Linked DNA regions of Teredinibacter purpureus. The protein of the gene in region 2 interacts with the protein of the main gene of each other region in a pairwise test. Links are inferred from orthologs where the notes say so. Each region holds a gene or a part of one and is shown on either strand. Other genes may lie near its edges. The genes, in order: grxD and H5647_RS11895.

What was found.
Region 1: the proteins of H5647_RS11895 (region 2) and grxD interact in binary tests that used the Escherichia coli proteins (3 or more experiments, as listed by UniProt). The link is inferred for Teredinibacter purpureus from one-to-one orthologs.

The regions. Positions count from the first base shown.
Region 1 is NZ_CP060092.1:4,513,753-4,520,878, forward strand. The notes cover bases 2,281-5,107. They hold grxD (Grx4 family monothiol glutaredoxin), read right to left. Parts: upstream 3,950-5,107; coding sequence 3,611-3,949; downstream 2,281-3,610. Other genes in these bases: H5647_RS20145 (endo-1,4-beta-xylanase), read right to left, coding at 2,289-3,431; H5647_RS20155 (acetylornithine transaminase), read left to right, coding at 4,415-5,107. Also shown: H5647_RS20135 (alanine/glycine:cation symporter family protein), read right to left, coding at 1-694; H5647_RS20140 (toll/interleukin-1 receptor domain-containing protein), read right to left, coding at 901-2,013; more of H5647_RS20155, read left to right, coding at 5,108-5,578; argF (ornithine carbamoyltransferase), read left to right, coding at 5,584-6,498; H5647_RS20165 (hypothetical protein), read right to left, coding at 6,532-7,126. UniProt on the Escherichia coli protein: Monothiol glutaredoxin involved in the biogenesis of iron-sulfur clusters.
Region 2 is NZ_CP060092.1:2,714,474-2,721,741, reverse strand. What follows is about bases 1,921-4,889. They hold H5647_RS11895 (BolA family protein), read right to left. Parts: upstream 3,578-4,889; coding sequence 3,263-3,577; downstream 1,921-3,262. Other genes in these bases: H5647_RS22160 (response regulator), read left to right, coding at 4,697-4,889; H5647_RS22165 (response regulator), read left to right, coding at 4,282-4,689; H5647_RS11890 (hypothetical protein), read left to right, coding at 3,855-4,112; trhO (oxygen-dependent tRNA uridine(34) hydroxylase TrhO), read right to left, coding at 2,252-3,190; H5647_RS11905 (sodium:solute symporter family protein), read right to left, coding at 1,921-2,191. Also shown: H5647_RS11910 (beta-mannosidase), read right to left, coding at 1-398; more of H5647_RS11905, read right to left, coding at 395-1,920; more of H5647_RS22160, read left to right, coding at 4,890-4,936; pyk (pyruvate kinase), read right to left, coding at 5,029-6,477; H5647_RS11875 (sodium ion-translocating decarboxylase subunit beta), read right to left, coding at 6,842-7,268. UniProt on the Escherichia coli protein: Transcriptional regulator that plays an important role in general stress response. Has many effects on cell morphology, cell growth and cell division. Acts by regulating the transcription of many genes, including dacA (PBP-5), dacC (PBP-6), ampC and mreB.

The DNA.
Region 1 (7,126 bases), 1.8 Mb from region 2 along the record:
CTAACGCAATTAAAATATAGGCAAGTGCCATAAAGGGAACAACCACCTGCGCAAAATGCGCAATGCGTTTAACTCCACCGAAAATAATAAACCCTAATGCCAACACAACAACGGTACCGCTAATAATTTGCGCTTGGCTTAACGCACCAAAACTGGTTTGAATGATATCACCTGAGCCAAAGGCCATTGCTGCCGCTTTACTAATGCTGTTCGCTTGTACGCCGGGCAATAGAAACCCACAGGCAATGATTGTCGACACCGCGAATATCCATGCGTACCATTTTTGTCCCATGGCTTTTTCGATATAAAATGCAGGGCCGCCACGATACTGGCCGCCATGCTCCTCTTTATAAATTTGGGCAAGCGTCGATTCTGCGAAAGCAGTAGCAGCCCCCAAAAACGCCACAACCCACATCCAAAAAATGGCTCCTGGGCCACCAAACCCAATAGCGGCCGCAACACCGGCGATATTACCGGTACCCACTCTCCCCGAAAGCGATACAGTTAAGGCCTGAAAAGACGAAATGCCCTGCGCCGAGCTTTTGCCCGACAGTAGTAATGCCCACATTTCAGAAAATAGTCGTACTTGCACGAAGCGCGTAAGGATGGAGTAAAACAGGCCTGCGCCTAAGCATAAATAAATTAAAGCCCGGCTCCAAATGATCGAATTAATAACGTTAACCGCTGCTTCCACAAAGCACTCCCTACAAGAATTAAGGTGTTTACCTGTCTCAAAAACGACGGGCAAAAGGATTGGGACACTATAAACGGGGATAACGGGAAAATTCAATGCCGGTGCAAGCAGAACAGAATAAAGTGAGCGGGGAGCGAATGGCTACGTACTCTTAAAAAGCAGTAGCCCAACACCTAAAACGTAGAAGAGACGTATGGAAGAGTGTCTTACACGTCGGCTGCGTTGATCACACGAACACGACGCCATCCATTTTCAAAGGCCTCATCAATTTTAACTGGGGTCCCCTTCCTTAAACGATCAACAATATTGTTATCCGTAGAAGAGTCAGTTGTTCTGCGTAGTTTGAAGCCGCTGTCTAGAGTGACTATTTCACCCACACGTCCTTTTTCGAGATAGATCCAACCGCCTTGCTCAGCGATTATTATTTCTATTTTGGCTCCCATGGTAAGCGTGCTGCCGCTCTCAGGGCTCATACTAAAGACATGCCCCACCTCAACATCAGCATTCGCTTCGCGACTAAGGCTCACCACTAACCCTAGCGCTTCTAACTGTTCCACCGCTTGCGCTTCCGTTTGACTCATAACATTGGGCACTTCAATTTTATTGGCCACGACATGCAAAGCTACATCACTAAAACGCTTAATCGATGTGTTTGCCGCAGGCGTCAGTTTAAACACAGTACCGGCTTTACCCGCGACATGCTCAATATAAATCATGTCTACGGACACAAACTGATCGCTGAGTTTAGACTCAACAATTTCGCGCGGCTGACCTATCAACGCTTCATCTAACACAACGTGAGACCAATGGTTTTGATAGGTAGTGTACCCGCCATAACCTCCACCCAGCACTATCGCTATGAGCGCAGCAACTTTGGCCAACGCCAATACCTTGTGTGGCTGAAATGAACGACGTCGTTTCTCTGCTTTGCGTGCCACGGTCTTGTCATCGAGAATAGATTCAACCAAACGCCCTATTCCCTTTTCAAAACTATCCGTAAACTCAATGCGCTGTAAACTCGCAATACGCATGGGGACATTACATTCATGCAACAACACGGGAATAATATGCTTATCGTTTTCTATCGCAAAACTCCATTCGTCTCCAACATTTGAGGACGCGACGGAAGCGTCAGACAAAATAACAACAACAACTCGACTTTTCTGAATACCCTCTTCGATTTGAACGTCCCAACGAGAACCGGTACCAATATCATCTTGGTCAATCCATACATCGATTCCGCGTCGCTCCAAAGCTTGGCGTATCCTTAAAACGTCTTCTAAATTCTTACGAGAATAACTGAGAAATACCTGCGACATATCCACCTCCTTATTGACGCAAAGAGAATAAACGGACATTCAAATATTGTCTAGCATGCTAACTGGCGCACATCATTTTTCATTCAATAGCGCTAGTTAATTCTAAACAAAGACATACCGCGTGGCCGCGCCGCCCACAAAGAATGCACACGTTAACCGTGATGCTCGGCCACATAAAAGCCTACTAAAATAGCGGCCAAAAAAAACCGGAGAAAAAGACTGCTCCGGTTTGGCGACTATTCTTGTAAATACATTAACGCGTTAAAAAGGTGTGTTCACCCTTGTTTTAATGCAGCGACGGCGTTATAACAGGCTTTACGCTTGTATTCTCGGTCAAATAGCAACGGGTAGTTAGTACGGCCAATAACAGGGAAATCATTTTTCCATGATTCTCCATCGCCAGTGCCCCAAAGCGTAATTCGCTCAATTTTGTCCCGATGCTTGAGAAATAATTTAAAAAACTCAACATATCGGTCGTTAAGTTGCTGTTCTATTGCGGCGGGCATGCCTTTCGCATAAGGGTTTAACTCATCTGAGTATTCAAAATTTGTGGATATTTCGGCACCCATAAATTCCCATGCCACAGGCAATACGTCAACATCAAACTCCGTAACATGAACACGCATACCCTCTGCCGCATAGGCCTCAATACTCGCTTCAAACTCCTTGATATCGGGAAAACCTAACCCCACATGCCCCTGCAACCCAATGCCCTGTATTGGTACGCCCCGTTTTTTAGCCTTGCGGATATAGTCCACTACAAACTCACGTTTCGCAGGGTTTTGCATATTGTAATCGTTGTAAAGTAAATGCGCTTTAGGATCCGTCTCGTGCGCAAAATTAAAGGCGTAGTCCATAAAATCTTCGCCGATAATGTTGAACCAAGGGCTCTTACGCCACCCCTTGTCTTCATCAACGGCCTCGTTAACGACATCCCAGGCATTCATTTGGCCGGCATAACGCCCTGCGAGGGTATTGATGTGGTTTTTCATCCGCGCCAACAATTCCTTTCGACTTGCGGGTTTTCCTTTGCCGTTTTCAAACACCCAGCTCGGCACCTGAGAATGCCAAACCAATACATGGCCCAGCCGATACATTTCGTGTTGTTCACCGAACGCCATAAACTTATCGGGAAGATCCCACTCCCACTGCCCCGGGGTAGGATTAACACGCTCCCATTTCATGTCGTTTTCCATCGTAATCGCGTTAAATTCTCGGCTCACCAATTTTAAGAAGTCAGGCGATCCGGCCTTGAGCTTACTTGCTCCAATCGCCGTCCCTAGATAGAAATCGTCTTTATATAAATCCTTCAACCCCGTTTCAGCCAACGCGGTAGACAACGCATTCGCTTTAATGGAGTGGAGTGCAGCGTACGCCGCCGTAGCCTGAAGAAAAAATTGTCGTCGAGAAATCGCCATGATGATTAGTATTACCTCAATTTAACGGGAAAATATTGCAAAAAGTATAGCGCAGAGAAAGGGAAGGAACAGAGAATGAGCCTGCGCAGATAGCACAGGCTGAACAATGAGCAACTAAGGCTACAGCCGCATATTTCGATTAATATTTATGAATGAATACGGCGTACCTTGAAGAACCGTTAAGATTCGGCGTCGTCTTCTGGATCGGGCGCTGCGGCTTCGATAATGGGTTTTAATTCACCCGTTTCGTGCATTTCGAGAATAATATCGCAGCCGCCAACGAGTTCGCCCTTCACCCACAACTGCGGGAATGTCGGCCAATTGGCATATTTAGGGAGGTTTTGGCGAATTTCTGGATTCGAGAGGATATCGACATAAGCAAATCGCTTACCACAAGCCATTACCGCCTGAGAGGCTTTCATCGAAAAACCACACTGCGGTGCATTCGGAGAGCCTTTCATATATAAAATGATATCGTTTGATTCAATCTGACCTTTGATGGTTTCCATGACGTCCATGGGTGTGTGACCTCTATTACATTAACCGACGAAATTAGTCAGGTATTGTACCTCAGGCTCCGAGCGGTTCCCACTGCTAATTGGCCGGCTAAGCGGCTCGTCGCATAGGCACAACCTCGACTCACTCCAGCCTATCAACGCTATTCGGTTAGTTTCTTTTTATGCTCACCATGCTTACACTCCATTAATATGGCGCAAGGCTAATCGGTTACATTAGGCCGAGTATTTCCCACTATGCTCTCACCATACGGACCCAACCCGATGAAGCGCCTTTGAACAAAAAACACGCGCAACTTATCGATTAAACCTCTCCCCTTTGTGTTGCCTTTTTGTTTAACGTGCATCTAACCCTAAACACGTAAAAATACACTGTCATCATCATTTTACAAATGGCGTGTTTGTTTATAGAATGATCGTTTACTCAGGCAGCTTTCGCTGCCTGTTTTGTTTTTGGAGAGTATCAAAATGTCGGCGTCCGCACTTATGAACACATATGGTGAAAGAACAACCACCCTCATCAAAGGAGAGGGTGCTTATTTGTGGGACAGTGAGGGCAACCGCTATTTGGACGCACTTTCTGGAATCGCTGTTTGCGGCCTCGGCTATAATCACCCAGCCGTAACCAAGGCTATTACAGAACAAGCCGAAAAATTGGTGCACTGCTCCAATCTATTCTTAATTGAGCCACAACAAGCACTTGGCCAATTATTGGTGACGCTATCCGGCATGGAAAAAGTATTTTTCTCCAACTCGGGTGCAGAAGCCAATGAAGCGGCGTTAAAAATTGCTCGTAAATTTGGCCAACAAAAAGGTATTGGGGAACCGGAAGTCATTACCGCTGAAAACAGTTTCCATGGCCGCACAATGGCGACACTATCCGCGACCGGAAACCCCAAAATCAAAGCCGGCTTCGAACCTTTAGTCAGCGGTTTTACTCACGTGGTTTATAATGATATTGATGCAATTAAGTGCGCAGCAACCGCCAACACTGTCGCGATTATGGTTGAGCCAGTTCAAGGAGAAGGCGGCGTTAATGTGCCCGCCGATGATTATTTGAATCAATTAAGAACGTTGTGTGACGATAATGACTGGCTCTTAATTTTGGATGAAATCCAAACGGGTAATGGTCGCACCGGAAAATTTTTCGCCTATCAACATAACGGTATATTGCCCGATGTTGTCACGACGGCAAAAGGACTGGGGAATGGCGTGCCCATAGGGGCCTGCATAGCAAAAGGAAAAGCGGCTGAGATTTTACAACCGGGCAATCACGGCTCTACTTTTGGTGGTAACCCTCTCGTGTGCAACGCCGCCTTAGCGGCAACACAAACTCTCGTTAACGAAAACCTTATTGAGCGCGCAGCGGCGCTCGGCATTTTCTTTTTGGAAGCATTTAACGCTAAATTAGCGTCGTCTGAAAAAGTCAAAAACATTCGCGGTAAAGGCCTCATGATAGGCATTGAACTCCATCGTGATTGCGCCGAACTCGTTGAGCTTGCCAAAGCACAGAACGTACTCTTAAACGTTACCGCCGGCAACACCATTCGCCTCTTACCTCCACTTATTATATCCAATGAGCAAGCTCAGACCATTGTAGATACAGTGGCCAAACTCATTGAAGAGTTTTAATCATTATGGCTATTCGACATTTTTTAACGTTACTCGATTTATCGTCAGACGAACTTTCTTCCATCATAGACACCGCTATTCAACAAAAAGCCGCGCTAAAAGAAGGAACTCTCTACGAACCCTTTAAAAACCAAGTGCTAGGTATGATTTTTGAAAAATCCTCTACGCGCACCCGAGTATCCTTTGAGGCGGGCATGACCCAATTCGGCGGCAGCGCTATTTTCTTATCACCACGCGATACGCAACTGGGCCGAGGAGAACCTATCGAAGACTCTGCGCGCGTGCTCTCGCGAATGGTCGATATGATTATGATTCGAACTTTCGAACACGAAAAAATAGAGCGCTTTGCTCAGTACTCTAAAGTCCCAGTTATTAATGCGCTCACCGATAGCTATCACCCTTGTCAGCTATTAGCCGATATCCAAACTTACGTTGAGCACCGTGGCAGCCCAAAAGGCAAAATTGTGACGTGGATTGGCGATGGCAATAATATGTGTCACTCGTATATAAACGCGGCGCGCCTATGCGATTTTGAACTGCGCATTGCATGCCCCGAAGGTTATGAGCCCTCCCCTGAACTCGTACAAGCAAATGCCGATCGCGTTACGATAATACAAGACCCTAAAGAGGCCGTTAAAGATGCGGACTGGGTGGTAACCGATGTGTGGGCGAGCATGGGGCAAGAAGAAGAGCAGCAAGCTCGAGAAGGTGAGTTTACGGGCTACCAAGTCAACCATGAGCTTATGTCCTTGGCCAAGTCAGATGCTGTATTCATGCATTGCTTACCGGCCCATCGCGGTGAAGAGGTTAGCCATGAACTGATGGAGGATACCTCTATTTCCGTGGTATGGGATGAAGCCGAAAACCGGTTACACGCTCAAAAAGCCCTTATGTGCTTCTTACGCGAGAACAGCCAATAGGCTGCTCTCGCAGTCATTTTTTAAAGGCCACCGTTATTCAAACTGCACCAGCTGTGCTCTACCGTCGCAAAAAGTGTAATCGAGAGAACAAACCTGGACAAAGACATGCAACGTTTGTGGAATAACATAAATAAGAGGCGCAACATCCGCGACATAACTTTCGCCTGTTTCACAGGCAACATAGAAATCTGACGTGTACTGGCAAAACTGCATGCCATCCGTATCGCACGCCAATCCTTCCCCGCAAAGTTCAGAACCCACATACGTTGCATCGTCAATTAGCGCGCTTTCACCAATATAAAATTCTACCCAATAATCGGTGTAGGCCTGTGCGTACCAATAAATTTCGAACCACCCTTCATCGATAAAGGGGTTTATCGCAAGAAACGGCATGGTCATTAGCGCTGAATCGTTGCCGTAGCTATCCACCACATCAAACGTTTCTAATAGGGGAATATCGACCGTATCGGTTATCACAATGGGAGCCGGCTCAATCGGCTCCGAAACCACAATGACGGTTTGCTCTATCACGACGGTGCTCGGCGCCTCCACTGCGGTATAAGAAACTGAGTGGGCGGCATGATCGCTACCGTAAACATCGATATGTTCACCCCCGCATGCCGATAAC
Region 2 (7,268 bases):
AATACAATACGAAGATGATTACTACCATGAACTAAAAAATCTTTTACGTTTACACGCCAGCCATCGTACATATTATCGGCCGTCAGAATTAGCTGATCATTCAAATATACATCGGCATAGGTATCTAAACCGTCGAAACACATTTCATAGTGGCTGTTCCCGGAAAGTGCATCAGCGTAATTAAAATGTGTTTGATATTCCCAATCGACTTCGCCTATCCACTGTTGTGATTTTTCATTGTCGCGCCAGTAGGGATCATCAATGACATGGTTATCCAACAAATCTAAATGTACATGCCCCGGAACCGTTGCGTTTAGCCACGGAGTATCCTTGCCGTTTGTGTCGACAGACACTTGACGAAAAGTCCAATCATTGTTGAGCGCTATCGTTTTTTTCATTGATTCTCCAACTTATCGTACCAACTATATTTTAGTATCACCGTCCCAACACTGGCCACCACTAATAATACTATCAATGTACTCCAGTTTTTAATAACCAATGCGAGTGGAGCCGCCATTATGGATAACTGCCAGACAATCCCCACCGTCACATTCCCCATGTCTCGCAGAAAATTCTGATTAGGCGTAAATGCTGGATCTTCAGCCTTCACCCACCTCTCAACGGGCTTCCAAAAGCCCCACGGACGCACTGAAGAATAAAACGACATCAATAGTGCCTTAGGCTCTGCTGGTGTTAATAATGTGCCCACAATACATCCTGCAAGCGAACAGAATAAAATAGCAGGGTAAGCATAGAGCGCCTTCGTGTCGGGGGAAAATATAGGCATTAATAACGCAAACAATAAACCTGCAATCATTCCCCAAAAATAGCCATGCCCGTTAAATCGCCACCAATGCCACTTCAATACGTTCGCCGCCGCGTAGCCCCCCCATAGCGCGGACACAATCCAACGCGTTATAGAATCGACAGATTCAATAACCATACCGACAAAAATACTCGCAATTGCCAGTATCGCTGACACGAGATAGCTCATGCGAATATACGTTTTCTGGCTTGCATTAGGGCGAAAGTATTTTTTATACACATCATTCACAATATACGCCGGCGTCACATTCAAAAACGAACTGGTCGTCGACATATGCGCAGACAACATACCCGCCAGCAATAATCCCATAAGCCCCACAGGAATAAATTTGCTTATTGCAAAAGGTAAAATTAATTCAAAATCAATATCCGGCCCCATTTCATTTAACTCACCGCTGAAAAACACCAGCGCTAAAACCGTTAACCCCCCGATCATTAAATAACGAGGAATGGCGACAATAACAGAACTCGCCCCCGACATTAGCGCAGCTTCTCTAGGGCTTTTTGCGGCCAAAATTCGCTGTAAACTTTGGGTTGGCACTGGGCCGGCCATACTTACCCAGAGCCCTTTAAAGAGCGCCATCATAATAAAGATGGTAAATAGTTCCCAGCCATCACTTTCAATTTTAGTGTTGACTGATTCCAAAATACCTGACCAGTCGAGCCCTAAATGCCAACCAAATTGCATTTGCCCCCAACCGTCAGGCGTAACAGCCGCCAACATTTCGGGAGACACTTTATTCATGGCAATAACCGCAATAATAATGGCCGAAACTGTCATTAATACATATTGGATAATATCCGTTAACACCACCCCCATTAACCCTCCTTGTACAACGTATACCGCTGTCACAAGTGTAATGAGCGTGGCATAGGCATGTGGGTGCCAACCCCAGGGCAAGAAAATTTCCGCAAACTTTCCGATACCCACAAATCCATAGGCCAGAAAACCTACAATTGAGATGGTTGAAAACAACACCACGACCATGTGTGCCATTTTGCCACCAGAAGATGCCTGATCAAAACGCGTGGCAATCCATTCCGCACCCGTCATTGCATTAGAGCGACGTAGCCAAACGGCAAGATAAATCATCATAAAGATTTGATTGAAAAACGGCCACAACCAAGGAATGAACGCACTTTTCATTCCATAAACAAAGGCCAAATACACCAGCCACATTGTGCCTGCAATATCAAACATACCGCCGGCATTTGACAAGCTTAGGGCATACCAAGGTATTTTGTTGCCACCCAGAAAATAGGTATTTAGGTTTTTACTGGCTTTTGACGATACGATAGAACCAGCGGCAATCATCACCACCAGGTACCCGATTACGATCGCACTATCGATTAAATGAAGTTCCATGGCATATCCTTATTTTTATTTTTTTAAGAGCCACTATTTTTGTAGAACTAATCTGACTCGCTACTGTTTAGTATTTTTTCTGCCCTGCGATTTTGCGCCAATATGCTCTTGGCCTCTAAGCTTGGCCAATTTAATTTGCTTTTGACGCTCCATAAACCTCTCTCGCTGATCAGCGGTCTGAGTGTCATAACAACGTGGACAGGTAACCCCCTCAATAAAATGCTCAGATGCCTTATCCTCATCGGTGATGGGGTGGCGACAACCATGACACAAGTCGTAAATGCCTTTTTCCAAATCGTGATTAACCGCAACACGATTATCAAAAACAAAACACTCCCCTTTCCAAAGGGTTTCTTCTTTCGGTACATCTTCCAAGTATTTTAAAATCCCACCTTTTAAGTGAAATACTTCCTCGAAGCCCTGCTGTTTCATAAACGCGGTTGATTTTTCACAACGAATTCCACCCGTACAAAACATAGCTACTTTTTTGTGTTTCTGAGGGTTGAGGTTTTCGGCTACAAATTGGGGCAAATCACGAAAACTTTCAGTGTGCGGATCAATCGCTCGCTCAAAGGTTCCAATTTCATATTCATAGTAATTACGTGTATCAATGACTGTTACATCAGGATCGCTAATAAGCGCGTTCCATTCTTTTGGCTCCACGTAGGTCCCAACAATATCATTTGGATCGATACCCTCAACCCCCATAGTGACAATTTCCTTTTTAAGCTTTACCTTCATTCGATGGAAAGGCTCACCTTCTTCAAAGGATTCTTTATGCGATAACCCCTCGAAACGGACATCGCTCCGCAAGTAGCTCAGTAACGCATCTATTGCCGCTCGAGAACCGGCAACAGTCCCATTGATTCCCTCCTCTGCCAGTAGCAAAGAGCCTTTAATATTGTGCTCTTCACAACATTTTAATAATGGATTGCGTAGATCATGGAAGTCGGGAAGGGCAACAAATTTGTAAAGGGCGGCGATAACAGTGTGGGTCATAATTTACATACATCGGGTAGCAGTGGAAAAGAGCCGCAATTCTAACCAATTGCGAGGGCAATAGCACCTGCACTAACCTTTGCTTGCACCGGCACAATCCGGTGATACAGGAACAGCCCCCTCTCTTTGGGCCCATTGTTGTGGCGTATAAAGATGAAGCGATAGCGCATGGACGCCATTTGCCAACTCTTCTGCTAAAAGGCCGTATATCTGCTGATGCCGCTTCACCGGCAACACCCCCTCAAAACAACGAGCAACCACCGTGAGCTTAAAATGTGTTTCAGAGTTTTCTGGCACGCTATGCATGTGGCTTTCATTTTCAACATGCAAAACTTCAGGCGAGAGCGCTTGCTTAATTTTTTGTTCAATGACCTCTGAATGGCGCATATTTAACCTTTCCCCTAAAATAATGTGACACGCGTCACGTTTTTATATACAATTTAATTCTTATGTACCGCTCATAATCCCATATAACAATACTAAATGCTGACATTTAAGATCGAAACCACCCCGGCACCCCAACTTTACGGTAGTAAGCAGTACATAAGCGACTGAATGAAAAAAAACACGCCAGCCAGACAGAAAAGCCAATACCCTACAAAAATAGTGGCTCCAATAACTGGTAAATAGACCGTGCAGTGCTATACGATAGGAATGATATCACGTGAGTAACCAACGCAATTCGAGTGACCTAATGAAGGACAACAAAATCTTTTTCGTTAACCGACGCAAAGGGGACGATCGCCGTTTAGACGCTGATCCTTGCAGTGAAATGCCATTGGATCTTTACCATCGAAAACGTCGGAAATCTAAAGACCGCCGCGATACCAATCGAACACTCAGCGATGATTACTATGCTTACATGCGCAAGGTAATGGAGAAAGTTCAAAGCGACGCCAAACGAGTAAAAGATCACGCCTAGCGCCTCTTTGTGCCGTAGTACGCCAATTCCTTACACCTCTTCCCCCGAACCACTGTATCCTTTCTATACTTACCTCTGGCGAATGCCGGCTAGAGGTTCATTTCTGACGGGGCAACGCCTTCTCTATTCTCACTACTTACGTGTAATGAATGATTAAGGTAGATAATCAATGCTGACCTCGGCAGAAACGAAGCTCGTTGTTGCAACACTAACCAAGCGACGCGCATGGTTACGCAAATCACTCGACGATGCGAACCTAGACCCTAGTGCTAGGCAAGATTATATGGACTCGATTAAGATCATCGAAAGTGCCATTAAAAAACTCGCCGCCAGCGCCCCGCCACCCGCGAATAAACCCGCGAAACCAACTGCACCTCCAGCGCCACCGCCTAGAAAAAAACTCACAATGGCTAGTGCCCGTGTGCTCATAGCCGAAGATAACGCCGACTCAGCTAACTTACTATTAGATGTGCTTCAGGATTTTGGCATGACCCAGGCGGACCTTGCTACTGACGGGATGGAAGCCTTCGATAAGATTAAACGCGCAAAAAACACCCTACGACCTGATTCTTTGTGATTGGGATATGCCTGAACTCACGGGGTTAGAAGTCCACTGCAAAGCAAAAGCCTCCAACAAACTGCAGGGCGCTCACTTTGTAATGGTTACCGCGGTATCCGAATCGTCTCGTATTAGAGAAGCCATTCAACAAGGTGTTAACGACTATATCGTTAAACCCATCGATATGGATGTTTTAGAAGCCAAGATTAAAACAGCACTCAACATTGATGATGAGCCTTCAACCGAGGATAAAAAAGAATCGTAACGTTCCTATATCACAAAAAAGGCCGCTGAGATTAACCCAGCGGCCTTTTTTAATTTAATTAGTAAAGAGTCTGTCTACACTAATTTTTAAGACTAAGAAACGTCCGTACCTACTTGCAAAATCTTAAGTGTATTAGTACCACCGTTAATATTCGCAGAGTCACCCTTAGAGATAAGAACCAAATCACCGTCCTCTAGGCCTTCTTGCTCACACAAGATATTCAGTGCTGCTGCGTTAGTCTCGGTATAAGGAATAGCATCGCTATCGAATAATACAGGCTGTACGCCACGGAACAATGCGGCCCGTCGAAGTGTTTTTTCATGACGAGAAAAAGCAAAAATAGGCAAACGAGAACCATAACGAGACATCAATAACGGAGTAGAACCAGACTCTGTCATAGCTGCAATACAACGTACCTTCTGTAATTCACGAGCCGTGTACATAGTGGCTGACGCAACCGCTTGGTCAATAGCCGCGTAACCACCCTCAGGCTTAGAAGGAGGTATCTCGGCTTGTGGGTGCTTCTCTGCACCACGGATAACACGCACCATGGCTTCAACCGTTTCAACAGGGTATTTACCTGCTGCAGTTTCAGCTGACAGCATTACCGCATCGGTGCCATCCAACACAGCATTAGCAACGTCAAATACTTCCGCGCGAGTCGGCATTGGGCTGCTAATCATAGTTTCCATCATTTGGGTCGCTGTAATCACACAGCGATTCAAGGTGCGAGCACGCTGAATCATATGTTTTTGCACACCAATTAACTGTGCATCGCCAATTTCAACGCCCAGATCGCCACGAGCAACCATCACGGCGTCAGACGCCAGAATGATGTCATCTAGAATTTGGTGATCGGCAACAGTTTCTGCACGCTCAATTTTAGCGACCATGTACATGTTGCCACCGGCTTCACGTGATAACTGGCGAGCGAGATTCATATCTTCTGCGCTACGCGGAAACGACACGGCAAGGTAATCAACATCAATTTCTACAGCTGTCTTAATATCTGCACGGTCTTTATCCGTTAAAGCCGGAGCGGATAATCCTCCACCTTGACGGTTAATTCCCTTGTTATTTGAGAGCTTTCCGCCAACAACAACTTCTGTATTGATTCGCGAACCATCTACTGATTCAACTTTAAGGACAACGCGCCCATCATCCAACAACAGCATATCGCCAGGATTTACATCGTTTGGCAGCTCTTTATAGTCAATACCAACTTCATTTTGGTTTCCAGCATCGCGTTCAAGATTCGCATCCAAAACAAATGTAGCGCCAATCTCTAAATCTATCGGGCCTTCAGCAAAACGAGCAACACGGATTTTTGGCCCCTGAAGATCACCTAAAATCGCAATATAAGTATTATGCTTGATGGACAACTCTCTCACCATCTTGGCACGACGCATATGGTCTTCTGGGCTGCCGTGCGAAAAGTTCATACGTACAACGTTGACACCCGCGACAATTAATTTCTCTAATATTCCGGGTTCATCTGTGGCCGGGCCTAAGGTGCTAACAATCTTCGTACGTCTATACATAGATAACTCCATGGGAATTCAGGTGCGTGAAATTGCGCGCATTCTACTATATGCAGGATGCCAGTTGTAAACGATTCTCTGCAAAATGCAGGGCAGCGGGCCAATATTCGAACAATAAGCGCTTCAGCTAAGCCCGAAGTTTAGTTGATTGCACCATTACTGTGAGCATTTGGTGCTATGCACCACTGAAGGGAGACCGCAATAAGGCGCAGGTTACCGAATGAAAACGCTCCTTAGCGTTACCTTACTCACGAATAAAAAGGCCTTCATTCCAACTTCAGGTGCTTTGCGGCCGAGAATAAAGACATTGAAAACGTAAAACGGGCGCCAGAGCGCCCGTCAATACTCACCTTAAAGGGCAAGATTACATACCATTAACCATAGAGATCATTACGCCTGCCGCAACCGCAGAACCGATAACGCCCGCCACATTTGGCCCCATAGCATGCATTAACAAGAAGTTATGTGGGTTGGCTTCTTGCCCCACCTTGTTAGAAACACGCGCAGCCATCGGAACCGCAGACACACCTGCAGAGCCAATAAGCGGGTTGATTTTACGCTTACTGATCACATTCATCCCCTTCGCCATCATCACACCCGCGGCCGTACCAATACTAAAGGCCAGAATACCTAGCACTAAGATGCCGAGAGTTTTGGGGTCAAGGAACTTGTCCGCCGCCAACTTGGAACCAACAGAGAGCCCAAGGAAAATAGTAGTAATATTAATAAGCGCATGTTGAGTAGTGTCCGATAATCGATCAACTACACCGCACTCACGCATCAAATTACCA